3 linked regions of the Rhodovastum atsumiense genome follow. The protein of the gene in region 1 interacts with the protein of each later gene in a pairwise test. Links are inferred from orthologs where the notes say so. Each region holds a gene or a part of one and is shown on either strand. Other genes may lie near its edges.

Region 1 (4,388 bases):
CGTCGGTCGCGCGCGGCATCATGCCGTCCAGGTTGAACTTTTCCACCTTCACCCCGGCGCGGGCGGTGGTCAGCAGCTTCTGGGCGGCTTCCTGCACCATGGTGTTGCGCAGGTCGTCGCGGGCCTGCTCGAAGGTCGGAGTCGGGGCGGTGCGCCGTTCCTCGACCTTGATGACATGCCAGCCATAGCGGGTCTGCACCGGCTTGTCGGAGACCTGGCCGGGCTTGAGCGCGAAGGCGGCTTCCGAGAACTCGGGCAGCATGTCGCCCTGCTTGAACCAGCCGAGATCGCCGCCCTGGGCGGCGCCCGGGTCGGTGCTGCGGGCCTTGGCGATGGCCGCGAAGTCGCCGCCCTTCTTCAGCTCGGCGATGATGGCCTTGGCATCGGCCTCGCTCGCCACCAGGATGTGACGGGCATGCACCTCCGGCGCGCCGGTCTTGCCGGCGATGTCGTGGTCATAGCGGGCGCGCACCGCCGCATCGCTGACCTGCGGGCCGATTTCGCGGTGGAACAGGGCGGATTGCAGCGCTTCCTCGGCGGCGCGGGCCATCTGCCGCTGCACCTGCGGATCCTTGTCGAGCCCCTGCCTGGTGGCGAGCAGGGCCACCGCCTTGCGGTCCACCAGCTGGTCGACCAGGGCGGGATAGAGCATCTGCGGCGGCATCGCCCGGTACTCGGGCGGCAGGGACTGGATGGCCCCCTGGACGTCGGAGAGTCGGATATCGGTGCTGTCCACCCGCGCGACCACGGGGTCGGCGGCGGCCGGCGGGGCGGAAGGGGCCGGCGCCTGGGCGCGGCCGGACACGGGAGCGGCGACCGCACAAAAGGCCGTCAAGGCCAGGATCGGTGCGGTCCTGGAGAGATGCCGCATGCTATGTTCCTTCTGAAAGCGGCCGGAGTTATGGCCGAAGCGTTCCCCCCTCACAACCTGCCGGGGGCCGTTTGCGGCGCGGAGCTGACGCCTGCTCGTTGACCGCGCACCGGTTGGGTCCTATCTGACTGGCCTGCCCAACACGAAGAATGGGGGGTGGGCGGCTGTGCGGCGCGCGGACGGGTCGTTCGCCGGGCCGCAATTGCCGTGCCGGCCCCAGGAAGGCTTTCCATGTTCGCCCGCTTCGCCCGAGCCATCTTCGGCACCTCGAACGACCGTGCGCTCAAGGCCTATCAGCGCCGGGTGCCGGAGATCAATGCCTTCGAGCCTGCACTGGCCGCGCTGTCGGACGAGGCGCTGCGCAACAAGACCATCGAATTCCGCGAGCGCCTCGCCAACGGGGCGACGCTCGACGAGTTGTTGCCCGAGGCCTTCGCGGTGGTGCGCGAGGCTTCCAAGCGCACGCTCGGCATGCGCCATTTCGACGTCCAGATGATCGGCGGCATGGTCCTGCACGAGGGCCAGATCGCCGAGATGAAGACCGGCGAGGGCAAGACCCTGGTCGCCACCCTGCCCGTCTACCTGAACGCGCTGGCCGGCAAGGGCGTGCACATCGTCACGGTCAACGACTACCTCGCCAGGCGCGACGCCGAATGGATGGGGCAGATCTATACCTTCCTCGGCATGTCCGTAGGCGTCATCGTGCACGGCCTGGAAGATACCGAGCGCCGCGCGCAATACGCCGCCGATATCACCTACGGCACGAACAACGAGTTCGGCTTCGACTACCTGCGCGACAACATGAAATATCGCCTGGAAGATATGGTCCAGCGCGATTTCTATTACGCGATCGTCGACGAGGTCGACTCGATCCTGATCGACGAGGCGCGCACGCCGCTGATCATTTCGGGTCCGGCCGAGGATTCCTCCGATCTCTACCGCACCGTCAACGCGGTGGTGCGCGAACTGGTGAAGGACGAATCGACCTACGAAAAGGACGAGAAGTTCCGCACGGTCACGCTGACCGAGGAAGGCACGCCCCGCGTCGAGGAAATGCTGCGCGAGGCCGGCATCCTCACCGAGGGCGGGCTTTATGACATCGCCAACGTGTCGGTCGTGCACCACGTGCAGCAATCGCTGCGCGCCCACACCCTGTTCGCCCGCGACGTGGACTATATCGTGCGCGACGACAAGGTAGTGCTGATCGACGAGTTCACCGGCCGCATGATGGAAGGCCGCCGCTTCTCCGAGGGGCTGCACCAGGCGCTGGAGGCCAAGGAAGCCGTCACCGTCCAGCCGGAGAACCAGACCCTCGCCTCGATCACCTTCCAGAACTATTTCCGCCTCTTCCCCAAACTGGCCGGCATGACCGGCACGGCGATGACCGAGGCCGACGAGTTCGCCGAGATCTACCGTCTGGGGGTGGTGGAGATCCCCACCAACGTGCCCTGCATCCGTCGCGACGAGGATGACGAGGTGTATCGCACCGCCGCGGAAAAATACGAGGCGGTGGCGAAACTGATCGAGGAGGCGCTCACGCGCCGCCAGCCGGTGCTGGTAGGCACGGTCAGCATCGAGAAGAGCGAGATCCTCTCCGAGATCCTCAAGAAGAAGAAGGTCCCGCACCAGGTGCTGAACGCGCGCTACCACGAGCAGGAAGCGCAGATCGTCGCCCAGGCCGGCGCCCCCGGCGCGATCACCATCGCCACCAACATGGCCGGCCGCGGCACCGACATCAAACTCGGCGGCAATTTCGAGATGCGGGTGAAGAACGAGGCGGCCGGCCTCGCCGATCCCGCCGAGCGCGCCGCCCGCGAAGCCACCATCCGCGCCGAGATCGAAAGCGGCTACGAGACAGTGAAGCAGGCCGGCGGCCTGTATGTGATCGGCACCGAGCGGCATGAAAGCCGGCGCATCGACAACCAGTTGCGCGGCCGCTCCGGCCGCCAGGGTGACCCGGGCGCGTCACGCTTCTTCCTCAGCCTCGAAGACGACCTGATGCGCATCTTCGGGTCGGACCGCATGGGCGGCATGCTGACCCGACTCGGGCTGAAGGACGGCGAGGCCATCGTCCATCCCTGGATCAACAAGGCGCTCGAGAAGGCCCAGAAGAAGGTCGAGGCCCGCAACTTCGACACGCGCAAGAACGTGCTGAAATATGACGACGTCATGAACGACCAGCGCCGCGAGGTGTATTCGCAGCGCCGCGAGTTCATGAAAGCGTCCGACGTGTCCGACACCCTCGCCGACATGCGCGCCGAGGTGATCGCCATCATGGTCGCCCGCCGCATTCCCGAGAAAGCCTACGCTGAGCAGTGGGAATCGGCCGAGCTTGCCGAGGACGTGCGGCGCCTGCTCAACCTCGACCTGCCGATCGTCGAGTGGGCGCGCGAGGAAGGCATCGACGAGAACGGCATCCGCGAACGCATCGAACAGGCGGCGGACGCGGCGATGGCGGCGAAGGCGGCCAATTTCGGGCCGGACCTGATGCGCTTCGTCGAAAAAAGCCTGCTGCTGCAGACGCTGGACGCGGTGTGGAAGGAACACCTGCTCGCCCTCGACCACCTGCGCCAGGGCATCGGCCTGCGCGCCTACGGCCAGCGCGATCCGCTGAACGAATACAAGACCGAGGCCTTCGCCCTGTTCAACGGCATGCTGGACGAGCTGCGTGAACGGGTGACCTCGCTGGTGGCGCGCGTCGAACTGGCTGGCGACGCCCCTGCCCCGACCGAACTGCCGCCGCTGCCCCGCGACATGGTGGCGAGCCACCCGGAACCGGCCATGGCCCTGGCCGGCGGCGACGTCGGCGATTACGACGCCGCCACCAGCCGCGTGACGGCCATGCCGATGCGGACCGACACGGTGGACCCGAAGGACCCGGCCACCTGGGCCAACTCCCCGCGCAACGCCCCCTGCCCCTGCGGCAGCGGCAAGAAGTTCAAGCACTGCCACGGGCGGACGATGTAACTGCCCATAAGCGTTAGGAAAGGCCAGGGCTCCGCCCTGGACCTGCCAAGGGCCACAAGGCCCTTGGATCCCATTCTCGCTGCGCGGCAAAGCAAGTGTAGGGCGGATAAGCGCAGCGCCATCCGCCATCGCAAGATGGCCACCTCGTGGAGCGTTGCGTTGGCGGATGGCGCTGCGCTTATCCGCCCTACATGACTGGACCGGCCAGGAGCCTTTTGGACCTTGGTCGGTCCAAGGCGGGACCTTGCCCTTCTAAACCAGCCGCCCGTCGACGATCCGGATGCGACGATCGGCGGTCGCCGCGAGTCCTTCGTCGTGGGTCACCGCGATGACGGTGCGTCCCTCCCGCGCGAGATCGCGCAGGATCGTGAACACGGCGGCAGCGTTGCGGGTATCGAGCGCCCCGGTCGGCTCGTCGGCGAGCAGGAATTCCGGATCGTTGGCCAGGGCGCGCGCCACCGCGGTGCGTTGGCGTTGCCCTCCCGAGAGGGCGTCCGGCCGCTTATGCGCGACCGGCAGCATGTCGAGCGCCCCCAGCAGCGACTCGGCG
Region 2 (3,954 bases), 4.5 Mb from region 1 along the record:
GCGCAGGTCGTCGTCGGAAACCTGCACGTCCTTGGCCACCGTCTCCGGGGAGAGCACCACCACCTTGATGTGGCGCAGTTCCGGGGTGGAATACTGGTCCTTGTGGTTCTCGTACCAGCGGGTGAGCTGGGCCTCGGTCGGGGCGTCCGGGGCGGGCGCGGCGGCGAAGGGCAGGTCGACCGCGTCGGCGGTTCGCTTTTCCTGCTGGAAGGCGTGCACCTCGCGGGTCAGCACATCCGGCGAAACCGCGCCGGCGCGCACCGCCTCCAGCAACTGGCGCTGCAGGATGTCGAGGCGCAGCAAGGCGAGAAAACGCGGCTCGCTCAGGTTGTTGTTGCGCAATGCCTGCTCGAACATCGAACGGTCGAACTTGCCATCGCTGCCGCGAAAGGCGGGGATGGTGAAAACCGCCTGGCGCAGCGCCTCGTCGGGCACGGCGAGGCCCAGCGTCCCGGCGGCGTCGGTCAGCGCGGCCTGGGTGATGAGGCGGGCCAGCGTCTGCTCGGCGATGCCGCGGCGGATTTCCGGGGTGGTCTCGGTGCGGCCGCCGAACATGCGCTGCACCTGGGCGAGCTGGCGCCGGTAGGCGTCCTGCAACTCCGTGATTTCGATGCGACGGCCGGCGACGGTCGCGACCGCGGTGTCACGGCCGACGGTGTTGATCATGTCCCCCACGCCCCAGATCACGAAGATCCCGACGAGGAAGAAGAAGAACAGGCGTGCCGGCCAGGTGCTCAGGCCGCGGCGAAACGTTGCGAGCATACGGGAATCCCAGCGAGAAGCGCCGCACCATAGGTCCGCGACCCTTGGTTTGCCAGCCTCCCTGCGGTAGTAACGAGGGGAACAAAGGGAAGGGGAGAGGAATGCGCCAGCTCATTGCCGGCAACTGGAAGATGAACGGCCTGGTTGCCGATTCACTGTCGCTTGCCCGCGCGGTGGCCGACGCTGCGCCCGGCCTGGCCTGCGACCTGCTGGTCTGCCCACCTGCCACCGTGATCCGTCCGGTGGCCGAGGCGCTGGCGGGCAGCGTGGTGGCGGTGGGGGGGCAGGATTGCCACACCCACGCGAATGGCGCCCATACCGGGGACGTTTCGGCTGCGATGCTGCGCGATGCCGGGGCGGCCTGGGTAATCCTGGGCCATTCCGAGCGGCGCACCGACCATGGCGAGACCGATACGCTGGTCCGGGCCAAGGTGGCGGCGGCGGTCGGGGCGGGGCTCACGCCCATCGTCTGCGTGGGCGAACTGGAGGCCGAGCGGCTGGCCGGGCGCGAGCAGGAGGTGGTCGGCCGGCAGATCCGCGGCTCGCTGCCGGAGGATTTCGCCGGGGTGGTGGCCTATGAGCCGGTCTGGGCGATCGGCACCGGGCGCACGCCCACCGAGGCCGACGTGGCCGCCATGCACGGTTTCATCCGTGCCGAGCTGGTCGCGCACCTGGGCGAGCGGGGGCAGTCGGTGCGCATCCTTTACGGTGGGTCGGTGAAGCCGTCCAACGCGGCCGCGCTGATGGCGGTGCCGGAGGTGGGCGGGGCGCTGGTGGGCGGCGCGAGCCTGGTGGCCGCCGATTTCCTCGCCATCGCCAGGGCGACCCACGGGGGCTAGGGCCGGGCGGGCCGGCGCCCTCCTCCGGGGGCGGCGCCGGTCCCTCAACCGCCTGACGATATGACCTGCGGGGCGCCGATATCGCCCATGCTTTCCTTCCGGCGCCATTGCCGCTAGAAGGCGCCGCCGCCTTTCCGGGGACCACCATGACCACCGTGCTGCTGCTGATCCATCTGTTCGTCACCATCGCGCTCATCGGCGTGGTGCTGATCCAGCGCAGCGAGGGCGGAGGGCTCGGGGTAGGCACCTCGCAGGGCATGGGCGCGTTCATGAGCGGACGCGGCACGGCCAACCTGCTGACCCGCACCACCGCCATCCTGGCGACCATCTTCTTCGTTCTCTCGCTGGTGCTGGCGCTGCTGAACAAGGGCACCACGGTGCGCCGGTCGATCCTCGACACGCCGCCGGCCACGGCGCCCGCCCCGGGCGGCGCCCCCGCGCTGCCGGCCCCCGGCACCGCCCCGGCAACCCCCGGCGCCACCGCTCCCGCCCCGGCGACCCCCGGCGCGCCGGCTCCGGCCCCCGTCGCCCCCGCGACCAAGGCACCGGCCGGGCCCGCCGTCCCGACCAACTGACATTCGCCTCTCCCGTCCCGGACTGCCGGGGCGGCGGCAGGATTCGTAACGAAACCGAATCGGCGTCGGATACGGATATTCGCAGGCGTATCCGGCGTTTTACGGAGGCAGGGAGCCGGTTTCGCCGGCTCCATGTCGTTTTGTAACGGCGGCGTGGCGACGCATCGGGGCTCGCGGACTCGTGACGAGCGGGGGAGCCGCCGCGTGGCGCCGCACGGCCCGGCCAGCCGCCGCTTTCGCCGTCACCTCGCAAAGCATGGAGTTCCGCCGTTTGCCGGCCTGTTCATCGCGCGCCTTCCGCAATGATCCCGCCAGGGGCATCGCCCTGCTGACATACCCGTGCACGGCGCGCACGCCTCCCATCCAAGCCCAACCGCAACGCGCGGTTTCCGTCGACTCGATGGCACCGGTATACTGACCTCCCATGACCCGGTTCGTCTTCATCACCGGCGGCGTGGTTTCCTCGCTTGGCAAAGGTATCGCATCGGCCGCCCTCGGCGCGCTGCTGCAAGCCCGTGGATACTCCGTTCGCCTGCGCAAACTCGATCCTTATCTCAACGTCGACCCGGGCACGATGAGCCCGCTGCAGCACGGCGAGGTGTTCGTAACCGATGACGGGGCGGAAACCGACCTCGACCTCGGTCATTACGAGCGCTTCACCGGCGTGCACGCCAAGCGGTCGGACAACGCCACCACCGGACGCATCTACTCCGAGGTGATCGCGCGCGAGCGTCGCGGCGATTATCTCGGCGCGACCGTGCAGGTGATTCCGCACATCACCGATGCCATCAAGGAGGCGATCACCCGCGACGCCTTCGACGATGCGGGCAATCCGGTCGATTTCGCCCTGATCGAGATCGGCGGCACCGTCGGTGACATCGAAAGCCTGCCGTTCCTGGAAGCCATCCGCCAGCTCGGCAACGAACTCGGCCCGCAGGGGGTGATGTTCGTGCACCTGACCCTGGTGCCCTACATCCCCTCGGCCGGCGAGTTGAAGACCAAGCCCACCCAGCATTCGGTCAAGGAATTGCTGAACGTGGGCATCCAGGCGAACATGCTGATCTGCCGCTGCGACCGGCCCATCCCGGCGAACGAGCGGCGCAAGATCGCGCTGTTCTGCAACCTTCGTCCCGAAGCGGTGATCGCCGCGCTCGACGTCGACACCATCTACCAGGTGCCGATCAGCTACCATGCCGAGGGCATCGACCGGGAAGTGCTGCGGCATTTCGGCCTGCCCTTCGACACCGAGCCCGATGTCTCGCGCTGGCAGCGCATCGTCGACACCGTCCGTGCGCCGGAAGGCGAGGTGAAGATCGCGGTCGTCGGCAAGTACACGAACCTGCTCGACAGCTACAAATCCCTCGCCGAGGCACTCGCGCATGGCGGCATCGCCAATCGCGTGCGGGTGAAGCTCGACTGGATGGACAGCCAGATCTTCGAGAAGCCCGATGCGGTGGCGCGGCTGGAAGGGGTGCACGGCATCCTGGTTCCCGGCGGCTTCGGCGAGCGCGGCACCGAGGGCAAGATCGAGGCGGTGCGTTTTGCCCGCGAGCACCGCGTGCCGTTCCTGGGCATCTGCTTCGGCATGCAGATGGCGGTGATCGAGTGTGCCCGTCACCTCGCCGGCTTCCCGCACGCTTCCTCCACCGAGTTCGGTCCCTGTGACGAGCCGGTGGTCGGGTTGCTGACCGAATGGGCGCGCGGCAACCAGATCGAGCGCCGCGCCGCCGATACGGACCTGGGCGGCACGATGCGGCTCGGCGCCTATCCCGCCGTGC
Region 3 (4,087 bases), 250 kb from region 1 along the record:
CGCGCGGGGTGGCGTTGCTGGTGCCGGCGCTGGCGGGGATCTCGGTGGCGGAGTACGGCGCCATGGCGGTGAAGCAGTCGGTGGTCGGCACCGGCGCCGCGAGCAAGGATCAGGTGCAGATGATGGTGCGCCGGTTGCTGCCGGGGGCGCTGATCCGGCGCGCGGACGCGGCGGATGCGCTGGCGGTGGCGATCTGCCATGCGCATCACCGCGCGACGGCGCGGCGCTGGGCAGGGGTGCGATGATCGCGCAGCTCCGTGGCCGGGTCGAGCAGATCGAGGCCGATCGCTGCGTCATCGACGTGAACGGCGTCGGCTATCTGGTGCAGGCCTCCACCCGCACCCTGGCCATGCTGCCGGCCGGCGAGATCGCCACCGTGCTGGTCGAGACCCAGGTGCGGGAAGACGCCATCACCCTGTTCGGCTTCGCCGAGGCCGCCGAGCGGGAATGGTTCCGGCTGCTGACCACGGTGCAGGGGGTGGGGGCGCGGGTGGCGCTGAATATCCTCTCCGCCCTCTCGCCACGCGATCTGGTGGGGGCGATCCAGGCGGGCGACCGCGGCTCGCTGACGCGGGCGCAGGGCGTGGGGGCGAAGCTCGCGGTGCGGCTGCTGACGGAATTGCGCGAGAAGGCTGGCGGCATGCCGGTGGGGGTCGGCTTCTCGCCGGTGCTGCCGCCGCCGGTCGGCGGGGTGGAGGCGGATGCGCTGTCCGCCCTGTTGAACCTGGGCTACCGCCGGCCGGAGGCGGCGGCGGCGCTGGAGCGGGTGATGCAGCGGCTGGGCGATGACGCGGCGCTGGACGCGGTGATCCGCGAGGGCCTGAAGGAACTGGCAAGGTGAGCAAGGACGATCGCCCCGTCTCCCCCGCGCGCGCCGAGGAGGATGCCGCCGAGGCATCGTTGCGGCCGCAGACGCTCGCCGAGTTCATCGGCCAGAAGGCGTCGCGGGAGAACCTGTCCATCTTCATCCAGGCCGCGCGCGCCCGCGGCGAGGCGCTGGACCACGTGCTGCTGCACGGTCCGCCCGGCCTGGGCAAGACCACGCTGGCGCAGATCGTGGCGCGCGAGCTGGGCGTCGGCTTCCGCGCCACCTCCGGCCCGGTGATCCAGCGCGCCGGCGACCTCGCGGCGATCCTGACCAACCTGCAGCCGCGCGACGTGCTGTTCATCGACGAGATCCACCGGCTGCAGCCGGCGATCGAGGAAGTCCTTTATCCGGCGATGGAGGATTTCCAGCTCGACCTGATCATCGGAGAAGGGCCGGCGGCGCGCAGCGTGCGCATCGACCTCGCGCCCTTCACCCTGGTGGGCGCCACCACGCGGGCGGGGCTGCTCGCGACTCCGTTGCGGGATCGATTCGGCATCCCGCTGCGCCTGGTGTTCTACACGCCGGAGGAACTGGAACTGATCGTGCGCCGCGGCGCGCAGAAGCTGGGCTTCGGCCTGACGCCGGAGGGCGCGTCGGAGATCGCCCGGCGCAGCCGCGGCACGCCGCGCATCGCCGGGCGGCTGCTGCGGCGGGTGCGCGACTTCGCCCTGGTGCAGGGCGACGATCCGGTGGACCGCCCGACCGCCGACGCCGCGCTGCGGCGGCTGGAGGTGGACCGGCTGGGGCTCGATGCCATGGACCGGCGCTATCTGCGCCGCATCGCCGAGCACCACCATGGCGGCCCGGTCGGGGTGGAGACGCTGGCGGCGGCGCTGGCCGAGGCGCGCGACACGCTCGAGGACGTGGTGGAGCCCTTCCTGATCCAGGAGGGCCTGGTGCTGCGCACCAGCCGCGGGCGCATGCTGGGCGAGCGCGGCTGGAAGCATCTGGGGCTGCCGCCGCCCGCGGGCACGCAGCCGACGCTCGATCTGCTGGGAGAGGAAGAATGAGCGAACGATACGAATCGGCGTCGCAACCGGGCGGCCATCGTTATCGTTTGCGTACCTATTACGAGGACACCGATGCCGGCGGGGTGGTCTATCACGCCAACTATCTGCGATTCGCCGAGCGGGCGCGAACCGAAGCGTTGCGCGACGCCGGCGTTCCGCACGCGGAAATGGCATCACAGCATGGCCTAATCTTCATGGTGCATCGTCTCGAAGTGGATTATCTCGCACCGGCGCGGCTGGACGATGCGCTGGTGGTGGTGACGCGGGCGGTCTCGGTGCGGCCGGCCTCCGTGCAGGTGCGCCAGTCCATCTTCCGCGAGGGTGAGGAACGACCACTGGCGGTGCTGGAGGTGCGGCTGGCCTGTGTGCGGGCTGCCGACCAGCGCCCCGGGCGAGTGCCGGCCCGCTGGCATGACGCCCTGGTGTCGCTTTCGTAAGGCCACGAATCGGCCGTAATGCCAACTGTATGAGGTCGCGCGCGGCCGGTGGTCGCGCTGCTGTTGAGGGGAATGGCGGAATTGGACCGGGCGGTTGACGCGGTGAACATCGGAACGGCGGCCGGCGACCTGTCGATCCTGAGCCTGTTCTTGCAGGCCGACATTGTCGTCAAGCTGGTGATGATCCTGCTGGTGCTGGCCAGCGTGTGGGTCTGGGCGATCGTGTTCGAGAAGATCACCACCCTGCGTCGGGTCAACAAGGCGGCCGACAGCTTCGAGGACCGGTTCTGGTCCGGCGGCAGCCTCGACGAGCTGTTCGAGGACGAGGGCGCCAAGCCCACCCATCCGATGGCGACCGTCTTTGGCGCCGCGATGGCGGAATGGCGCCGTTCGGCCCGCGTGGCCGGCGCCGACGTCGCCCGCAGCGGCGTGCGCGACCGGGTGGAGCGGGCGATGAACGTCGCCATCCAGCGCGAGATGGAGCGGATGGAGCGCTGGATGATCTTCCTGGCCTCGGTCGGCTCGACCGCCCCCTTCGTCGGCCTGTTCGGCACGGTCTGGGGCATCATGCATTCGTTCTCGGCGATCGCGGCGATGCACAACACCAATCTCGCCGTGGTGGCGCCGGGCATCGCCGAGGCGCTGTTCGCCACCGCGATCGGCCTGGTCGCGGCCATTCCGGCCGTGCTGGCCTACAACAAGATCAGCACCGACCTCGCGCGCTTCGCTGCCCGGCTGGAACAGTTCGCCACCGAGTTCGGTGCGATCCTGTCGCGCCAGAGCGAGGAGCGCGCCTGAGGTAAGGAGAGACGACGATGGCCGCATCCCTGCAGGGTCCCGGACGGGGCCGCGGCCGCTACCGGCCGCTCGCCGAGATCAACGTGACCCCGCTGGTCGACGTCATGCTGGTGCTGCTGATCATCTTCATGGTGACGGCGCCGCTGATGAGCAGCTCGGTCAATGTCGACCTGCCCAAGGTCAACGCCACCCCGATCAACCAGGACAACGAGCCGCTGCAGGTTTCAGTGAATGCGCAGGGCCAGGTGTTCCTGATGGATTCGCAGGTGGAACTGTCTGAACTGGTGGCCAAGCTGCAGGCGATCGCCCAGGACCAGAAGGACCGGCGCATCTTCGTGCGCGGCGACCGCGGCAACACCTATGGCCGGATGATGGAGGTGATGGGCACCATCATCCAGGGCGGCTTCACCAAGGTCTCGCTGCTGACCGAGCAGGTTTCCGGCAAGGCCGCTTCCTCGGCGCCGGGCGCGGCACCTGCCGTTACCGCGCCGGCCCCGGCCAGTGCGCCGGCCCCGGTGGGCGCGGCGCCACGCCGGCAGGGCCGCGGCTGAGGCCAGGCAGACGACAGCCCGGCCAGGTGGTGCTTTGCCCATGTTCACGCCCGTGACCCGCCTTCTGTTCTGGTGGCGGACTCGTACCCCGCTCAGCCGCAGCGCCGCCGTCTCGGCGCTGCTGCATCTGCTGGTTTTCCTGCTGCTGGTGACCGGCCTCAATATCCGCATGCCGGAAGAGCCGCCGCTGATGGAGGTGGAACTGGCGATGGAGACGGCCGAGCAGGGGCCGCCCCAGGAAGCGCCGAAGGCCAACGTGCCGAGCCCGCTGCCGGCGCCCTCTTCGCGGCCGGCGCCGCAGGTGACGCCGCAGCCGCCGATTCCGGAGCCGCCCAAGCCGCAGCCGGTCGAGCCGCCGCCGCCTCCTCCTCCTCCGCCGCCTCCACCCCCGCCGCCGCCCACGCCGGAACCGCCGCCGCCGAC

Evidence for each region. The genes of interacting proteins can lie anywhere in the genome.
Region 2: the proteins of secA (region 1) and secG interact in binary tests that used the Escherichia coli proteins (3 or more experiments, as listed by UniProt). The link is inferred for Rhodovastum atsumiense from one-to-one orthologs.
Region 3: the proteins of secA (region 1) and ybgC interact in binary tests that used the Escherichia coli proteins (3 or more experiments, as listed by UniProt). The link is inferred for Rhodovastum atsumiense from one-to-one orthologs.

The regions. Positions count from the first base shown.
Region 1 is NZ_OW485601.1:5,771,811-5,776,198, forward strand. What follows is about bases 739-4,038. They hold secA (preprotein translocase subunit SecA), read left to right. Parts: upstream 739-1,102; coding sequence 1,103-3,838; downstream 3,839-4,038. Other genes in these bases: NBY65_RS26035 (peptidylprolyl isomerase), read right to left, coding at 739-871. Outside these bases: more of NBY65_RS26035, read right to left, coding at 1-738; NBY65_RS26045 (ABC transporter ATP-binding protein), read right to left, coding at 4,091-4,388. UniProt on the Escherichia coli protein: Required for protein export, interacts with the SecYEG preprotein conducting channel.
Region 2 is NZ_OW485601.1:1,266,058-1,270,011, reverse strand. What follows is about bases 596-3,461. They hold secG (preprotein translocase subunit SecG), read left to right. Parts: upstream 596-1,747; coding sequence 1,748-2,176; downstream 2,177-3,461. Other genes in these bases: NBY65_RS05590 (CTP synthase), read left to right, coding at 2,601-3,461; tpiA (triose-phosphate isomerase), read left to right, coding at 864-1,601; NBY65_RS05605 (peptidylprolyl isomerase), read right to left, coding at 596-762. Outside these bases: more of NBY65_RS05605, read right to left, coding at 1-595; more of NBY65_RS05590, read left to right, coding at 3,462-3,954. UniProt on the Escherichia coli protein: Subunit of the protein translocation channel SecYEG. Overexpression of some hybrid proteins has been thought to jam the protein secretion apparatus resulting in cell death; while this may be true it also results in FtsH-mediated degradation of SecY.
Region 3 is NZ_OW485601.1:6,017,720-6,021,806, reverse strand. Bases 596-3,594 are described here. They hold ybgC (tol-pal system-associated acyl-CoA thioesterase), read left to right. Parts: upstream 596-1,874; coding sequence 1,875-2,315; downstream 2,316-3,594. Other genes in these bases: tolR (protein TolR), read left to right, coding at 3,131-3,594; tolQ (protein TolQ), read left to right, coding at 2,388-3,113; ruvB (Holliday junction branch migration DNA helicase RuvB), read left to right, coding at 838-1,878; ruvA (Holliday junction branch migration protein RuvA), read left to right, coding at 596-841. Outside these bases: crossover junction endodeoxyribonuclease RuvC, read left to right, coding at 1-245; more of ruvA, read left to right, coding at 242-595; more of tolR, read left to right, coding at 3,595-3,664; NBY65_RS33930 (hypothetical protein), read left to right, coding at 3,705-4,087.